2 regions of the Streptomyces sp. NBC_01006 genome follow, and region 1 is predicted to be linked to the other one. Evidence: riboswitches for the same ligand, from Rfam matches in the RefSeq annotation. Region 1 holds a riboswitch; the other holds the start of a gene.
The links. A riboswitch is a leader RNA that binds a small molecule or an ion and turns the genes downstream of it on or off. The one in region 1 is predicted to bind thiamine pyrophosphate.
Positions count from the first base shown of each region.

Region 2: linked by a shared signal. The riboswitch ahead of OG509_RS27105 (thiamine ABC transporter substrate binding subunit) and the one ahead of thiC (phosphomethylpyrimidine synthase ThiC) in region 1 are both predicted to bind thiamine pyrophosphate.

Region 1 covers NZ_CP108700.1:4,136,906-4,144,680, forward strand. The annotation lists gene hisC (histidinol-phosphate transaminase) at 1-94, opposite strand, end outside; gene OG509_RS18895 (LacI family DNA-binding transcriptional regulator) at 457-1,572, shown strand; gene OG509_RS18900 (metallophosphoesterase) at 1,787-3,004, shown strand; gene OG509_RS18905 (hypothetical protein) at 3,155-3,976, shown strand; gene thiC (phosphomethylpyrimidine synthase ThiC) at 4,097-5,884, opposite strand; TPP riboswitch at 5,879-6,024, opposite strand; gene OG509_RS18915 (YibE/F family protein) at 6,097-7,506, shown strand; gene OG509_RS18920 (SsgA family sporulation/cell division regulator) at 7,601-7,775, opposite strand, start outside.
Region 2 covers NZ_CP108700.1:5,879,431-5,887,205, forward strand. The annotation lists gene rpsB (30S ribosomal protein S2) at 1-78, shown strand, start outside; gene tsf (translation elongation factor Ts) at 214-1,050, shown strand; gene pyrH (UMP kinase) at 1,214-1,993, shown strand; gene frr (ribosome recycling factor) at 2,079-2,636, shown strand; gene OG509_RS27095 (phosphatidate cytidylyltransferase) at 2,636-3,709, shown strand; gene rlmN (23S rRNA (adenine(2503)-C(2))-methyltransferase RlmN) at 3,870-4,982, shown strand; TPP riboswitch at 5,009-5,137, shown strand; gene OG509_RS27105 (thiamine ABC transporter substrate binding subunit) at 5,225-6,328, shown strand; gene OG509_RS27110 (ABC transporter permease) at 6,388-7,775, shown strand, end outside.

The sequences.
Region 1 (7,775 bases):
ACGCGACGGGCCCGCCCGCGGCAGCGGGCTTCCCGGGCTTGTAGGTGGGAATGCCGTCCAGCTCGGCGCGCAGCTTCGGGCTCTTCTCGCTCACCGCAGGTCCTCCTCGACCGTCCCGTACGACGTCGCCGTCGACTCAATACTGCTCACCTTATGAGGATTCCGCTCTCCCGAAAATGGGCGGCGCCAGGATTGCGGGGGAGCGCACGCATATATGCGTGCGCCGGTGGCCCGCGCCGTGGCGCGCATCCCTCGTACAGGTGAGTTGAGACCGTCCCGAGACCACACCGTTTTGGCATGCCCGTACCCGCCGACAAACGCCCTGCTTACTCTCCGCACTCAAATTTCTTCATTTCCAAGGTCATTGGGGGTGGCGAACCATGCAGAATCGTGCCTGTCAACGCGTGCATATGCACCCGGACCACCCACCCCGCCGAGCCCTACTATCGGCTCGCCATGACAGCAGCAGGGAAGCATCAGGTGAGCCGGACCGAGACCACCCGGCGGGCCGCCGGCCGACAGGGCCGGGCCGGCATCAGGGACGTGGCCGCCGCGGCGGGCGTCTCGATCACGACCGTCTCCGACGCGCTCAATGGCAAGGGACGGCTGCCGGACGCCACCCGCCGCCACGTTCGCGAGGTCGCCGATCGGCTGGGCTACCGCCCCTCCGCCGCGGCCCGCACCCTCCGTACCGGCAAGTCGGGCCTCATCGGCCTGACCGTGACCACGTACGGGGATGAACCTTTCACCTTCACCGAATTCGCGTACTTCGCCGAGATGGCCAGGGCCGCCACCTCCGCCGCGCTCGCCCGCGGCTACGCCCTCGTCATCCTCCCCGCCACCTCCCGACACGACGTGTGGTCCAACGTGGCCCTCGACGGCACCGTCGTCATCGACCCCTCCGACCACGATCCCGTCGTCAGCGAACTGGTCCGCCAAGGCCTCCCCGTCGTCTCCGACGGCCGCCCGGCCGGCTCCCTCCCCGTCACCGCCTGGGTCGACAACGACCACGAGGCCGCCGTACTCAACCTGCTCGACCACCTCGCCGCCGCCGGCGCCCGCCGGATCGGGCTGCTGACGGGCACGACCACGGACACCTACACCCGGCTGTCCACCACCGCCTACCTCAACTGGTGCGAGCGCGTCGGCCAGGACCCCGTCTACGAGTCCTACCCCGCCCACGATCCGTGCGCGGGCGCCGTCGCCGCGGACCGGCTGCTCGCCCGGCCGGACCGGCCCGACGCCGTCTACGGGCTCTTCGACCCCAACGGGACCGATCTGCTGGCCGCCGCCCGGCGCTACGGCCTGCGCGTCCCCGAGGACCTGCTGCTCGTCTGCTGCAGCGAGTCCACCGTGTACGCGAACACCGAACCGCCCATCACCACCCTCTCCCTCAAACCGCGCCGCATCGGCACCGCCGTCGTACAGCTGCTGATCGACGCCATCGAGGGGGTCGACACCGGCCGCCCGGTCGAACAGGTGGTCCCGACCGAGCTGATCGTCCGTACGTCCTCGCAGCGCAGGCAGCCCCGTACGACCGTCAGCCCGCCCCGTTCACCGGCCAAGGACTGACCGCCGCAGCGCGATACCGGCGGGGCCAATGGCCCCGCCGGGGATTTTCGCAACACCCATTTCGGTAGAAAGCGGCAGGAACTGTTGGTTCCGCCCAGGATTCACCACCCCTGGTGCGTCACAGAGCGCGAGCCGCATTCCTATGATGGGCGCACGACATCACGGACCCTCCGCCCAGGAGGCCAGGGGTCCGCAGGTGTACGGCAGCGCGACGGTGGTGGAGGGGTCGATGACTCAGGGGGCCGGTCAGGGACCCGCGATGCGGACGGAGACGCTGCGGGACTTCCGAGTTCCGGTCACCGAGCCCGTCCCGTACGGAGTGCCCGGCGCGCTTCCCGAAGAGGCCCCGGTGTACGGCGAGTACCCCGCGTACTACGGGGAGGGCGCGCCGGTGCCCCCTCACCCGCCTCTGCCCCCACAGCCCTCCGTACCCCCGCAGCCGCCCATGGGCCAGGACCCCGCCGCTGGCGGACCGGCCCCGGCGGACGGGGACGATCTCGACGAGGGCTACACCCCCACCCACCGCGATCTGCCGATCATCGGCCGCGGCGGACCGGGCGACACCGTCCAGGTCCAGTACGTTCCCCAGGAGTCCCCGGCCGCGGGCCCCGGACCGCTGTACGTGGTCGGCGACGTGCACGGCTATCTGGACGAGCTCGTCCACGAACTCCAGGCCCAGGGGCTCATCGACGCCGACCGCCGCTGGTCGGCCGGTAACGCCCGCCTCTGGTTCCTCGGCGACTTCACCGACCGCGGCCCCGACGGCATCGGCGTGATCGACCTCGTCATGCGACTGTCCGCCGAGGCCGCCGCCGCGGGCGGCTACTGCAAGGCCCTCATGGGCAACCACGAACTGCTGCTCATCGGCGCCAAGCGGTTCGGCGACACCCCCGTCGCCTCGGGCGCGGGAACCGCCACCTTCCAGGCCGCCTGGCTCCTCAACGGCGGCCAGCGCACCGACATGGAGCGCCTGGAGGACGTGCACCTGCAGTGGATGCAGCGGCTGGACGCGGCCGTGCTGGAGGACGGGCACCTGCTGCTGCACTCCGACACCACCGCGTACCTCGACTACGGCGACTCCATCGAGGACGTCAACGACACCATCCACGAGCTGCTCAACCGCAACGACGCCGACATCACCTGGGACCTGTTCCGCAAGTTCACCAAGCGGTTCGCCTTCCGCGACGAGGAGACCGGCCCCCAGGCCGTACGCGAACTCCTCGACACCTACGGCGGTGGCCGCGTCGTGCACGGACACAGCCCGATCCCGTACCTGCTGGGCGAGGTGGGCACCGAGGACGGCGACGAGTCGCGCGGACCGGAGGCCGTGAACGGCCCCCACGTGTACGCGGAGGGACTCGCCATCGCCATGGACGGCGGGGTCACGATGGCGGGCAAACTGCTGGTCGTGCAACTCCCGTTGAACGACTGAGGGTTATCAGAACGGGGGTAATTTCAGGAAAGCCCCTGTCACGGCGTGGCATGGGCGCTCTACCATCGCCCTATCCGTAGCAGGCTCTCCTCCGTTTGTGCCGGCGCCCGGGTCTACGCGGGCAAACCGGTCCCTACGGAGCATCGGGGGATGCACATGAACAGCGCTCCGCACCTGCTGACCGAAGACCGACCCGAGTTCGATCGGCTCCTCGACGAGGCGCTGCGCACCGCGCACGAACGGCCCGAGCTCGCCACCCTCGGCGAGCGCCTCAACGCCGAACAACTGCGCACGATGGCCATCGGGGCCAGCGCGCTGCTGACGGCCGCGGCCGCGGCCGAGTACGACCACTACGTGAAACTCCGCGGAGAGCGGCGCGATGAAGTCCTGTCCACCCCCGGTTCGGCCGGGGACCAGGGTGCCGGTCAGCAGGGCGAGGACGGCGCGGGCGTCAGTGCCGTGGTCGCGGTACTGGCACCGGTCCTCGCCGGCACCGCCATGCTGATCTTCCTGCTCGTGGGCTACGTCTTGAAGGCGGTCGAACCCGAACCGGCCTTCGCCAACACGATGCTGACGGCGGGTTGGCTGTTCGGCGCGCTGACCGTGGTCTCGCTGCTGTTCGCGGTGATCGGACTGCTGGTGACGGCCGTCCGCAACCGGGCGACCGAGGTGGTGGCCGAGGACGAGTCCGACGCGATACCCGACGAGGTCGCGCGGGCCCGCGAGGCCTGGCGGCATGCCCTGCTGGAGCGGGGCATCCTGCCGTTCCTGCGGGACGCGCTGGCCGATCCGAGCACGGCGCCGGCGTATCCGGCCCCGCACACGCCGAAGGCCGGGCGCATCCCCAACCTGGGATACACCCGGCCCGACTTCACCAGCCCGGGGTCCCCCTCACAGGGCCCCCGCCCCGGCTACACCCCGCCGGACTTCACCAGCCCGGACTTCAGCAGCCCGGACGGCGGCACGCAGTAGCGCCGCGGCCCGCAGTGGGCCGTCCGTCCTTGTTTCACGTGAAACATCGCGTCACGCCGGGACACTGCCCTGGGAAGCCCCCTCAACCTCCCCAGAGCAGCGCCGGCCGCCACGGGCGGGTCAGTCGGCCAGCGGGAGGTACACCCGGTTGCCGCTCGCCGCGAACTCGGCGGACTTCTCCGCCATGCCCGCCTCGATCTCATCGGCCTTCAGGTCGCCGCCGTGCTCACGGCGGATGTCCTGGGAGATCTTCATCGAGCAGAACTTGGGACCGCACATGGAGCAGAAGTGCGCGGTCTTGGCCGGCTCGGCCGGGAGCGTCTCGTCGTGGAACTCACGGGCCGTGTCCGGGTCGAGGGCCAGGTTGAACTGGTCCTCCCAGCGGAACTCGAACCGCGCGTCCGACAGGGCGTCGTCCCACTCCTGGGCGCCCGGGTGCCCCTTGGCCAGGTCCGCCGCGTGCGCAGCGATCTTGTACGTGATGACGCCGGTCTTCACGTCGTCGCGGTTGGGCAGGCCCAGGTGCTCCTTCGGCGTGACGTAGCAGAGCATCGCGGTGCCCCACCAGGCGATCATCGCGGCGCCGATGCCGGAGGTGATGTGGTCGTACGCCGGGGCGACGTCCGTGGTCAGCGGGCCGAGCGTGTAGAACGGCGCCTCCTCGCAGATCTCCTGCTGAAGGTCGATGTTCTCCTTGATCTTGTGCATCGGGACATGGCCCGGGCCCTCGATCATGGTCTGCACGTTGTGCCGCTTGGCGATCGTGTTCAGCTCGCCCAGCGTCTTCAGCTCCGCGAACTGCGCCGCGTCATTGGCGTCCGCGATGGAGCCGGGACGCAGGCCGTCGCCCAGCGAGTACGTGACGTCGTACGCCGCGAGGATCTCGCAGAGCTCCTCGAAGTTCGTGTAGAGGAAGTTCTCCTTGTGGTGCGCCAGGCACCACGCGGCCATGATCGAGCCGCCGCGGGAGACGATGCCGGTCTTGCGGCGGGCGGTCAGCGGTACGTACGGCAGCAGCACGCCGGCGTGGACCGTCATGTAGTCGACGCCCTGCTCGGCCTGCTCGATGACCGTGTCCTTGTAGATCTCCCAGGTCAGGTCCTCGGCACGGCCGTCGACCTTCTCCAGCGCCTGGTACAGCGGCACGGTGCCGATCGGGACCGGGGAGTTGCGCAGCACCCACTCGCGGGTGGTGTGGATGTTGCGGCCGGTCGAGAGGTCCATGACCGTGTCGGCGCCCCACTTGGTCGCCCAGGTCATCTTGTCGACCTCCTCCTCGATGGAGGAGGTGACGGCGGAGTTGCCGATGTTGGCGTTGACCTTCACCAGAAACCGCTTGCCGATGATCATCGGCTCGATCTCCGGGTGGTTCACGTTCGCCGGAAGCACCGCTCGGCCGGCGGCGATCTCCTCGCGGACGACCTCGGGGGAGACGTTCTCGCGGATCGCGACGTACTCCATCTCCGGGGTGATCTCACCGCGGCGGGCGTACGCGAGCTGCGTGACGGCTGCGCCGCCACGGCCTCGGCGGGGCTGGCGCGGGCGGCCCGGGAAGACCGCGTCGAGGTTCTTGAGGCCACCGCGCGGCGAGGTGTGCTTGATGCCGTCGTCCTCGGGGCGCACGGGGCGGCCCGCGTACTCCTCGGTGTCGCCGCGGCCGATGATCCAGTTCTCGCGCAGCGGCGGCAGCCCGCGCCGTACGTCGGTCTCGATCTGCGGGTCGGTGTACGGCCCGGACGTGTCGTAGAGCGTCACGTCCTTGCCGTTGGTGAGGTGGACTTGGCGGACCGGCACCCGGATGTCGGGGCGGGAGCCCGCCACGTAGCCCTTGTGCCAGCCCGGCTGGCGCTCGGTGTGGCCGTCGCCGTCCTGGCTGACGGCAGGCGTGCGTGCGTCATGAATGGTCATGAGACCTGATCTCCCTACGCCGGCATTACCCGGTAACAGGTTCGGCGGTCGACGCAGCCTCTTCCCGTACGCATATGTGCTGCGCGTACGGTGATCAGCGCCCTCTCAGCCCGGTGCTCCGAGCTCCCGCGTTGTGCAAAGGTGCCCCCACGCTAGCGTCATCTGTGGCGTGCTGAACAGTGGGCCCCCTCAACTCTTGCGATGATCTGCCGGTGACGTCCTCGCCGCAGCCTCCCACCGAGCCCACCGAGCCCACGGGTCACACCGACCACGCACACGTGGGCCACGGGCATGACCACGAGCATGCCCGGATCCCGGACCAGGGCCACTCCCACGGTCATTCCCACGGCCACGGACCGGCGGCCCCCGTCTCGAAGCACCTGCGCAAGGTCATCGCGGCGGTCCTGATCCCGTTCGCCGTCGCCGTCTTCGTCGGCATGGTGGTGCTCTGGCCGGGCGGTGCCCCCGCCCACGAGCGCTCCGGGGTGGGCTTCGACCGGCAGACCCAGCAAGGCGTCGTCACCGCGCTCGAGCAGGTCGACTGCAAATCCGTGAACGCCTCGCAAGTGCCGGCCACCGGCAGCGTCTCCACCCCGGAGGGACGCGAGGCCAAGGCCGCGCAGACCGGCGAGTGCAAGAAGGCCACCATCGAGGTCACCACCGGACCCGACAAGGGCCGCACCTTCTTCGAGATCATCCAGCCGGGCGCACCACGGCAGCTGAAGGACGGCCAGGAGGTGGTCGTCGCCTACGCGCCGGACGCCCCGCGGGATCTCCAGTACTCCGTGGTCGACGTGAACCGCAAGCTGCCCCTGGCGGTGCTGGCCGCGTTCTTCGCGGTGGCGGTGGTCGTCGTCGGGCGGATGCGGGGCCTGTTCGCGCTGATCGCGCTGGTCGTCAGCTTCGGCGTGCTGACCCTCTTCATCCTCCCGGCGATCCTGCAGGGCTCGAACCCGCTGGTCGTCGCGGTCGTCGGAGCCAGCGCCATCATGCTCATCGCGCTCTACATGTGCCACGGCCTGAGCGCCCGTACCTCCGTCGCCGTTCTGGGCACGCTCGTCTCGCTGCTGCTGATCGGGCTGCTGGGCTCGGTGTTCGTCGACTGGGCGTTCCTCAGCGGGAACACCGACGACAACACCGGGCTGATCCACGGGCTCTACCCGGAGATCGACATGAGCGGCCTGTTGCTCGCGGGCATCATCATCGGATCCCTGGGTGTCCTGGACGACGTGACGGTCACCCAGACCTCGGCGGTCTGGGAACTCCACCAGGCCGACCCGTCGATGGGGTCCCGCTCCTTGTACCGTGCGGCCATCAGGATCGGCCGCGACCACATCGCATCGGTGGTCAACACCCTGGTCCTGGCCTACGCGGGCGCGGCGCTGCCCCTGCTCCTGCTGTTCTCGATCGCGAACAGCAGCATGGGTTCGGTGGCCAACAGCGAGCTGGTCGCGGAGGAGATCGTACGGACCCTCGTCGGGTCGATCGGCCTGGTGGCCTCGGTTCCGGTGACCACGGCGCTGGCCGCGCTGGTGGTCTCCGCCGACCGGCCGGGATCCCCGGCCGGAGCAGCGGCTTCGGGGCCGGTCCGCGGCGGCCGGGGGCGGCGGCGCAAGCGCTGAGAGACCCGGGTGGCTCGGGGGCCCGGGGCGACTCGGCGCGTACGGTCCGCTCGGCTCGTACGGTCGGTCCGCTCGGCTCGTACGGCCGACCCGCTCAGCCCGCGTTCTGCTCGTTCTGCTGGGACTCGGCCAGGATCCGGTCCAGCGCCTCGTCGAGGTTCTCCTCGAAGTCGCCGAGGTTTCGCTCCTGACCGAGCGGAACAAGCCGGTCTGTACGGTCGAGGAACGCGACGAGCGGCGCGGCGCCGGCGCGGAACAGCGCCCGGTCA
Region 2 (7,775 bases), 1.7 Mb from region 1:
GCCGAGGCCCCCGCGGCTGAGGCCCCCGCGGCCGAGGCCGTCGTCGAGGCTCCGGCCGCCGACGCCGAGCAGGCCTGACCCTCTGAGAGAGCCCGGCGTTCATCCGCCGGGCACTCGCAGCACGGACGATGACGGCGGGGGAGCCGCGCCTGGTGCGCGCCTCCTCCGCCGTTCACCCGTAGATCTACGACTTCGAGAGAGAATCACAGACTCATGGCGAACTACACCGCCGCTGACGTCAAGAAGCTCCGCGAGCTCACCGGCGCCGGCATGCTGGACTGCAAGAACGCGCTGGTCGACTCCGACGGTGACGTCGACAAGGCCGTCGAGGCGCTCCGTATCAAGGGTCAGAAGGGCGTCGCCAAGCGCGAGGGCCGTTCTGCCGAGAACGGTGCCGTCGTGTCCCTCATCGCCGACGACAACACCTCCGGTGTCATCGTCGAGCTGAAGTGCGAGACGGACTTCGTCGCGAAGGGCGAGAAGTTCCTCGCCGTCGCCAACGAGCTGGCCGCGCACGTCGCCGCCACCTCCCCGGCCGACATCGAGACGCTCCTCGCGTCCGAGATCGCCCCCGGCAAGACCGTCACGGCCTTCGTGGACGAGGCGAACGCCAACCTCGGCGAGAAGATCGTCCTGGACCGCTTCGCGCAGTTCACCGGCGGTTACGTCACGGCGTACATGCACCGCACCATGCCCGACCTGCCGTTCCAGATCGGTGTCCTGGTCGAGCTCGACAAGCCCAACGCCGAGGTCGCCCGCGGTGTCGCGCAGCACATCGCCGCGTTCGCGCCGAAGTGGCTGTCCGCCGAGGACGTCCCGGCCGAGGTCGTCGAGTCCGAGCGCCGCGTCGCCGAAGAGGTCACCCGCGCGGAGGGCAAGCCCGAGGCCGCCCTGCCGAAGATCGTCGAGGGTCGTGTCAACGGCTTCTTCCGCGACAACACGCTTCTTGGCCAGGCGTACGCCCTGGACGCCAAGAAGTCCGTCCAGAAGGTTCTGGACGAGGCCGGTGTCACCCTGGTGCGTTTCTCGCGCATCAAGGTCGGCATCTGAGTCCGTCCTTACAACGACGGACACCGGACCCCGGTAGGGTCTGAAGCAGTCGTCCGCGTGCGCGCGGAACGACCGCAGATCTGACGAGGAGGCCATTGCCGTAGAGGGAACCGCGAGGACCCACCGGCAATGGCCTTCTTCGTATGTGCACGAGGAGATCTCCATGAATCAGGGCGTGGACCCCCACACCGCTTCCGACGACAAGAGCGACCACGACAAGAAGGGCCGCCGCTTCATGCTGAAGCTGTCGGGCGAAGCCTTCTCCGGTGGTGGAGGACTGGGCGTCGACCCCGACGTCGTCCATGCCATCGCGCGCGAAATCGCCGCGGTGGTCCGTGACGGCGCGGAGATCGCCGTCGTCATCGGCGGCGGAAACTTCTTCCGCGGCGCCGAACTCCAGCAGCGCGGCATGGACCGTGCGCGGTCCGACTACATGGGCATGCTCGGCACCGTCATGAACTGCCTCGCCCTCCAGGACTTCCTGGAGAAGGAAGGCATCGACTCCCGTGTGCAGACCGCCATCACCATGGGGCAGGTCGCGGAGCCGTACATCCCGCTGCGCGCCGTGCGGCACCTGGAGAAGGGCCGCGTCGTGATCTTCGGCGCCGGCATGGGCATGCCGTACTTCTCCACCGACACCACGGCCGCCCAGCGGGCCCTGGAGATCGACGCCGAGGCCCTGCTCATGGGCAAGAACGGTGTCGACGGGGTCTACGACTCCGACCCGAAGAAGAACCCCGACGCGGTGAAGTTCGACGCGCTGGAGTACAGCGAGGTGCTGTCCCGCGACCTGAAGGTCGCCGACGCCACCGCCATCACGCTGTGCCGCGACAACAAGCTGCCGATCCTGGTCTTCGAGCTGCTCGCCGAGGGCAATATCGCCCGCGCCGTCAAGGGTGAGAAGATCGGCACGCTCGTGAGCGACCAGGGCACCCGGGCCTGAGCGTCTCGACGCCGGGCCCGGCCCCACTGGGCCGAGCCCGCCCCGCCCGCCTGAACCATCCATATCTGACATGCAGGAGCACGTGGTGATCGAAGAAATCCTCCTCGAGGCCGAGGAGAAGATGGAGAAGGCCGTCGTCGTCGCCAAGGAAGACTTCGCGGCGATCCGCACCGGTCGTGCGCACCCGGCGATGTTCAACAAGATCGTGGCGGACTACTACGGCGCCATCACGCCCATCAACCAGCTCGCGTCCTTCTCGGTGCCCGAGCCGCGCATGGCGATCGTGACCCCGTTCGACAAGAGCGCCCTGCGCAACATCGAGCAGGCCATCCGCGACTCCGACCTGGGCGTCAACCCCAGCAACGACGGCAATATCATCCGGGTGACCTTCCCCGAGCTGACGCAGGACCGCCGCAAGGAGTACATCAAGGTCGCGCGCACCAAGGCCGAGGACTCCAAGGTCTCGATCCGCGCCGTCCGCCGCAAGGCGAAGGACTCCCTCGACAAGCTCGTCAAGGACAAGGAGTCCGGCGAGGACGAGGTGCGCCGCGCGGAGAAGGAGCTCGACGACACCACCGCGAAGTACGTCGCGCAGGTCGACGAGCTGCTCAAGCACAAGGAAGCCGAGCTCCTCGAAGTCTGATGAACGACTCTCCCTGGGCCACGGAGCCGGTTCCGGCGGGTCCCGCATACGATGCGCTGGTGGGCACGCACACTCGGCCCATGCCCATCGTGCCCGATGCCGCCGGCCGTGACTTCGACGACCGGGAAGCACGCGATCGGGGGGCCGCCGCCGAAGGCAGCCCCCCGTTCCGCGCCGAGACGCCGCCGCAGGAGCCCATGCCCAGCCCCCCGCCCCCGCCCTCGCAGGCACCGCAGGACGCCACGCCGCCGCCGAAGAAGCGGGCGGGGCGAGACCTGCGTGCCGCCATAGGGGTCGGTGTCGGCCTCGGTGCGGTGATCTTCGCTTCGCTGTTCATCGTCAAGGCGGTCTTCGTCGGCGTCATCGTCGTCGCGGTCGTCGTGGGCCTGTGGGAGCTCACCTCCCGGCTCCAGGAGAAGAAGGGCATCAAGGCGCCGCTCGTCCCGCTCGCGGTCGGCGGCGCCGCCATGGTCATCGCCGGGTACGTCCGGGGGGCCGAGGGTGCCTGGGTGGCCATGGCCCTGACCGCGCTGGCGGTCCTGGTCTGGCGGATGACCGAACCGCCCGAGGACTACCTCAAGGACGTCACGGCGGGCGTCTTCGCGGCGTTCTACGTGCCCTTCCTGGCCACCTTCGTCGCGATGCTGCTCACCGCCGACGACGGGCCGGAGCGCGTGGTCACGTTCCTGCTGCTGACCGTGGTCAGCGACACCGGGGCGTACGCGGTGGGCTGGCGCTTCGGCAAGACCAAGCTGGCGCCGCGCATCAGCCCCGGCAAGACCCGCGAGGGGCTGCTCGGCGCGGTGGCCTTCGCGATGGCGGCCGGCGCGCTCTGCATGGAGTTCCTGATCGACGGGGGCGTGTGGTGGCAGGGCCTGCTGCTCGGTCTCGCGGTCGCGGTCAGCGCCACGCTGGGCGACCTCGGTGAGTCGATGATCAAGCGGGACCTGGGCATCAAGGACATGGGCACGCTCCTCCCGGGCCACGGCGGCATCATGGACCGGCTCGACTCCCTGCTGCCGACCGCCCCTGTGGTGTGGCTGCTGCTCGCCGCCTTCGTCGGCACCGGCTGAAACCGGGCCCCGCGGCTTCCGACCGGCGGGCGGTTCACCAGGGCAACCCCGCTGAGCTGGGACGACGTACGTACGAAGGCTTCGGGTGGGTCGGGGCGGTTACTCTTGAAAGGCGCGCTGCTTCTGCGGCGCGCCTTTCGTCTTACGAGGAGTACCAGCCATGGCCCGCCCTGTCCCGGGAGAGCTCACCTTCGTCGCCCCTCGCGGGGCCAAGAAGCCGCCCCGGCATCTCGCCGACCTCACGCCCGAGGAGCGTCGCGAGGCGGTCGCCGCGATCGGCGAGAAGCCCTTCCGGGCCAAGCAGCTCTCACAGCACTACTTCGCCCGGTACGCGCACGACCCGGCCGAGTGGACCGACATCCCGGCGGGCTCGCGGGAGAAGCTCCAGCAGGAACTGCTGCCCGAGCTGATGAACGTCATCCGGCACATCTCGTGCGACGACGACACCACGCGCAAGACCCTGTGGAAGCTGCACGACGGCACGCTCGTCGAGTCCGTGCTGATGCGCTACCCCGACCGGGTCACCATGTGCATCTCCTCGCAGGCCGGCTGCGGCATGAACTGCCCGTTCTGCGCCACCGGCCAGGCGGGCCTGGACCGCAACCTGTCCACCGCCGAGATCGTCCACCAGATCGTCGACGGCATGCGCGCGCTGCGCGACGGCGAGGTCCCCGGCGGCCCGGCCCGGCTGTCCAACATCGTCTTCATGGGCATGGGCGAGCCGCTGGCCAACTACAAGCGGGTCGTCGGCGCCATCCGCCGCCTCACCGACCCCGAGCCCGACGGCCTGGGCCTGTCGCAGCGCGGCATCACCGTCTCCACCGTCGGCCTCGTCCCGGCGATGCTGCGCTTCGCCGACGAGGGCTTCAAGTGCCGCCTCGCGGTCTCGCTGCACGCGCCGGACGACGAGCTGCGCGACACCCTCGTCCCCGTGAACACCCGCTGGAAGGTCCGCGAGGTCCTCGACGCGGCCTGGGAGTACGCCGAGAAGTCCGGCCGCCGGATCTCCATCGAGTACGCCCTGATCCGCGACATCAACGACCAGGCCTGGCGCGGCGACCTCCTCGGCCGGCTGCTCAAGGGCAAGCGCGTCCACGTCAACCTGATCCCGCTGAACCCGACGCCGGGCTCGAAGTGGACCGCCTCGCGTCCCGAGGACGAGAAGGCCTTCGTGGAGGCCATCGCCCGCCACGGCGTGCCGGTGACCGTACGGGACACCCGCGGCCAGGAGATCGACGGCGCCTGCGGTCAGCTCGCCGCGAGCGAGCGGTAGGCTGGCCCGCGTATATCTGAATACTCATATTCCGACAGGGGAGCGCCACAGCGCTGAGAGTGCGGCAACACGCTATCTAGGACAAGCACAGCGGCCGCAGACCCTCTGAACCTTGCCCAGGTCATTCTGGGTAGGAAGTTCGGTCACCACCTCAAGCTGTTGCGCCCTGCCCGGGCGCCCGCTCCACCGGAGCGCCCGGGCAGGGCCGCGTCTTCTCCTGGTCAACCCAGGAGGAATGTTCCGTGAGCACCACCAGGAAGATCGCGGGTGCGGCGCTGGCCGCGGCCCTCGGTGTCAGTACGCTCGCCGCGTGCGGCGGCGGCAAGGCCAAGGACGAGTCCGCGGCCGGCGGGAGCGAGGCGCCGAAGTCCAAGACGGTCACGCTCGTCTCGCACGACTCCTTCAACGTGACCGACACGGTCCTCAAGGAGTTCGAGCAGCAGAGCGGCTACACCGTCAAGGTCCTGAAGTCCGGGGACGCGGGCGCCGCCCTCAACCAGGAGATCCTCACCAAGGGCTCCCCGCGCGGCGACGTCTTCTTCGGTGTGGACAACACGCTCCTCTCGCGCGCCCTCGACAACGGGATCTTCACGCCGTACGAGGTCAAGGGCCTGGCCGACGTGAAGCCCGAGTACGTGCTCGACAAGGAGCACCGGGTCACCCCGATCGACTCCGGCGACATCTGCGTCAACTACGACAAGGCGTACTTCGCCGACAAGAAGCTCGCCCCGCCGCAGACGCTGGACGACCTGGTCAAGCCCGAGTACAAGAACCTGCTGGTCACCGAGAACGCGGCGACCTCCTCGCCGGGCCTCGGCTTCCTGCTCGCTTCCGTCGGCAAGTACGGGGACGAGGGCTGGAAGGACTACTGGAGCAAGCTCAAGGCCAACGGCGTCGAGGTCGTCGACGGCTGGGAGCAGGCCTACAACGAGCGCTTCTCCGGCTCCGCGGGCGGCAAGAAGGCCAAGGGCGACCGGCCGCTGGTCGTCTCGTACGCCTCCAGCCCGCCGGTCGAGGTCCTGTACGGGGAGCCGCAGCCGGCCGAGGCCCCCACGGGCGTGGCCACCGGCACCTGCTTCCGACAGGTCGAGTTCGCGGGCCTGCTCAAGGGCGCGAAGAACGAGGAGGGCGGCAAGGCGCTCCTCGACTTCCTGGTGAGCAAGAAGTTCCAGGAGGACATGCCGCTCCAGATGTTCGTGAACCCGGTGGTCAAGGACGCGAAGCTGCCGGAGCTGTTCACGAAGCACGGCGTGGTCATCGAGAAGCCGGAAAACGTCGCTCCCGAGACCATCGCCAAGAACCGTGAGCAGTGGGTCAAGGCATGGTCCTCGCTCGTCGTGAAGTAGGACGCGAGAGCACTCCCGTGAAGGAGAGCGCGCGCGGTACGGCTGTCAGGCTCCTGCTGATGGCCGTGCCGCTCGCCTTCTTCGGGCTGTTCTTCGCCTACCCCGTGGCCGCGATCGTCGGCCGCGGGATCAAAACCGACGAGGGCTGGCAGTTCGGCCGGATCGGCGAGGTGCTGACCCGGCCCGACATCGCCGACGTGCTCTGGTTCACCACCTGGCAGGCGCTCGCGTCCACGGTGCTCACGCTCCTGATCGCACTCCCCGGCGCGTACGTCTTCGCGCGCTTCGAGTTCCCCGGCAAGCAGCTGCTGCGGGCGGTGGTCACGGTCCCGTTCGTGCTGCCGACGGTGGTGGTCGGCACCGCCTTCCTGGCGCTGGTCGGGCGCGGCGGACTGCTCGACGAGCTGTGGGGCGTCCGGCTGGACACCACCGTGTGGGCGATCCTGCTCGCGCACGTCTTCTTCAACTACGCCGTCGTCGTACGGACGGTCGGCGGACTCTGGGCGCAGCTGGACCCGCGCCAGGAGGAGGCCGCCCGGGTGCTGGGCGGCGGGCGGTTCGCCGCCTGGCGGCGGGTGACGCTGCCCGCGCTCGGGCCGGCGGTGGCCGCGGCCTCGCTGATGGTGTTCCTGTTCACGTTCACCTCCTTCGGCGTCGTGCAGATCCTCGGCGGGCCCTCGTACGCCACCCTGGAGGTGGAGGTCTACCGGCAGACCGCGCAGCTGCTGGACCTGCCGACGGCCGCCGTCCTCACGATGGTCCAGTTCGTGGCGGTCGGCCTGATCCTCGGTATCCACGCATGGACCGTGCGCCGGCGGGAGACCGCCCTGCGGCTGGTCGACCCGGCGCGGACCGCGCACCGGCCGAGCGGGCCGGGGCAGCGCGCCCTGCTGGGCGGGGTGCTGCTGACGGTGGCGCTGCTGATCGTGGCCCCGCTGGCGGTGCTGGTGGAGCGCTCCCTCGACGTGCCCGGCGGGTACGGGTTCGGCTTCTACCGGGCGCTCCAGGACGTGGGCGCGGGCGGCGGAACGTTTCTGGTACCCCCGCTGGAGGCCATCTGGAACTCCCTCCAGTACGCGCTCGCCGCCACCGCCATCGCCCTGGTGATCGGGGGGCTCGCGGCCGCGGCACTGACCCGGCGCGCGGGCCGGTTCGTGCGCGGGTTCGACGCGCTGCTGATGCTTCCGCTGGGGGTGTCGGCGGTGACGGTCGGCTTCGGGTTCCTGATCACCCTGGACGAGCCGCCGCTGGATCTGCGGACCTCGTGGATCCTGGTCCCGCTCGCGCAGGCGCTGGTGGGCGTGCCGTTCGTCGTACGGACCATGCTGCCGGTACTGCGCGCCGTGGACGGGCGGCTGCGCGAGGCCGCCGCCGTGCTCGGCGCGTCCCCGCTGCGGGCCTGGCGGGAGGTGGACCTGCCGCTGGTGCGGCGGGCGCTGCTGATCGC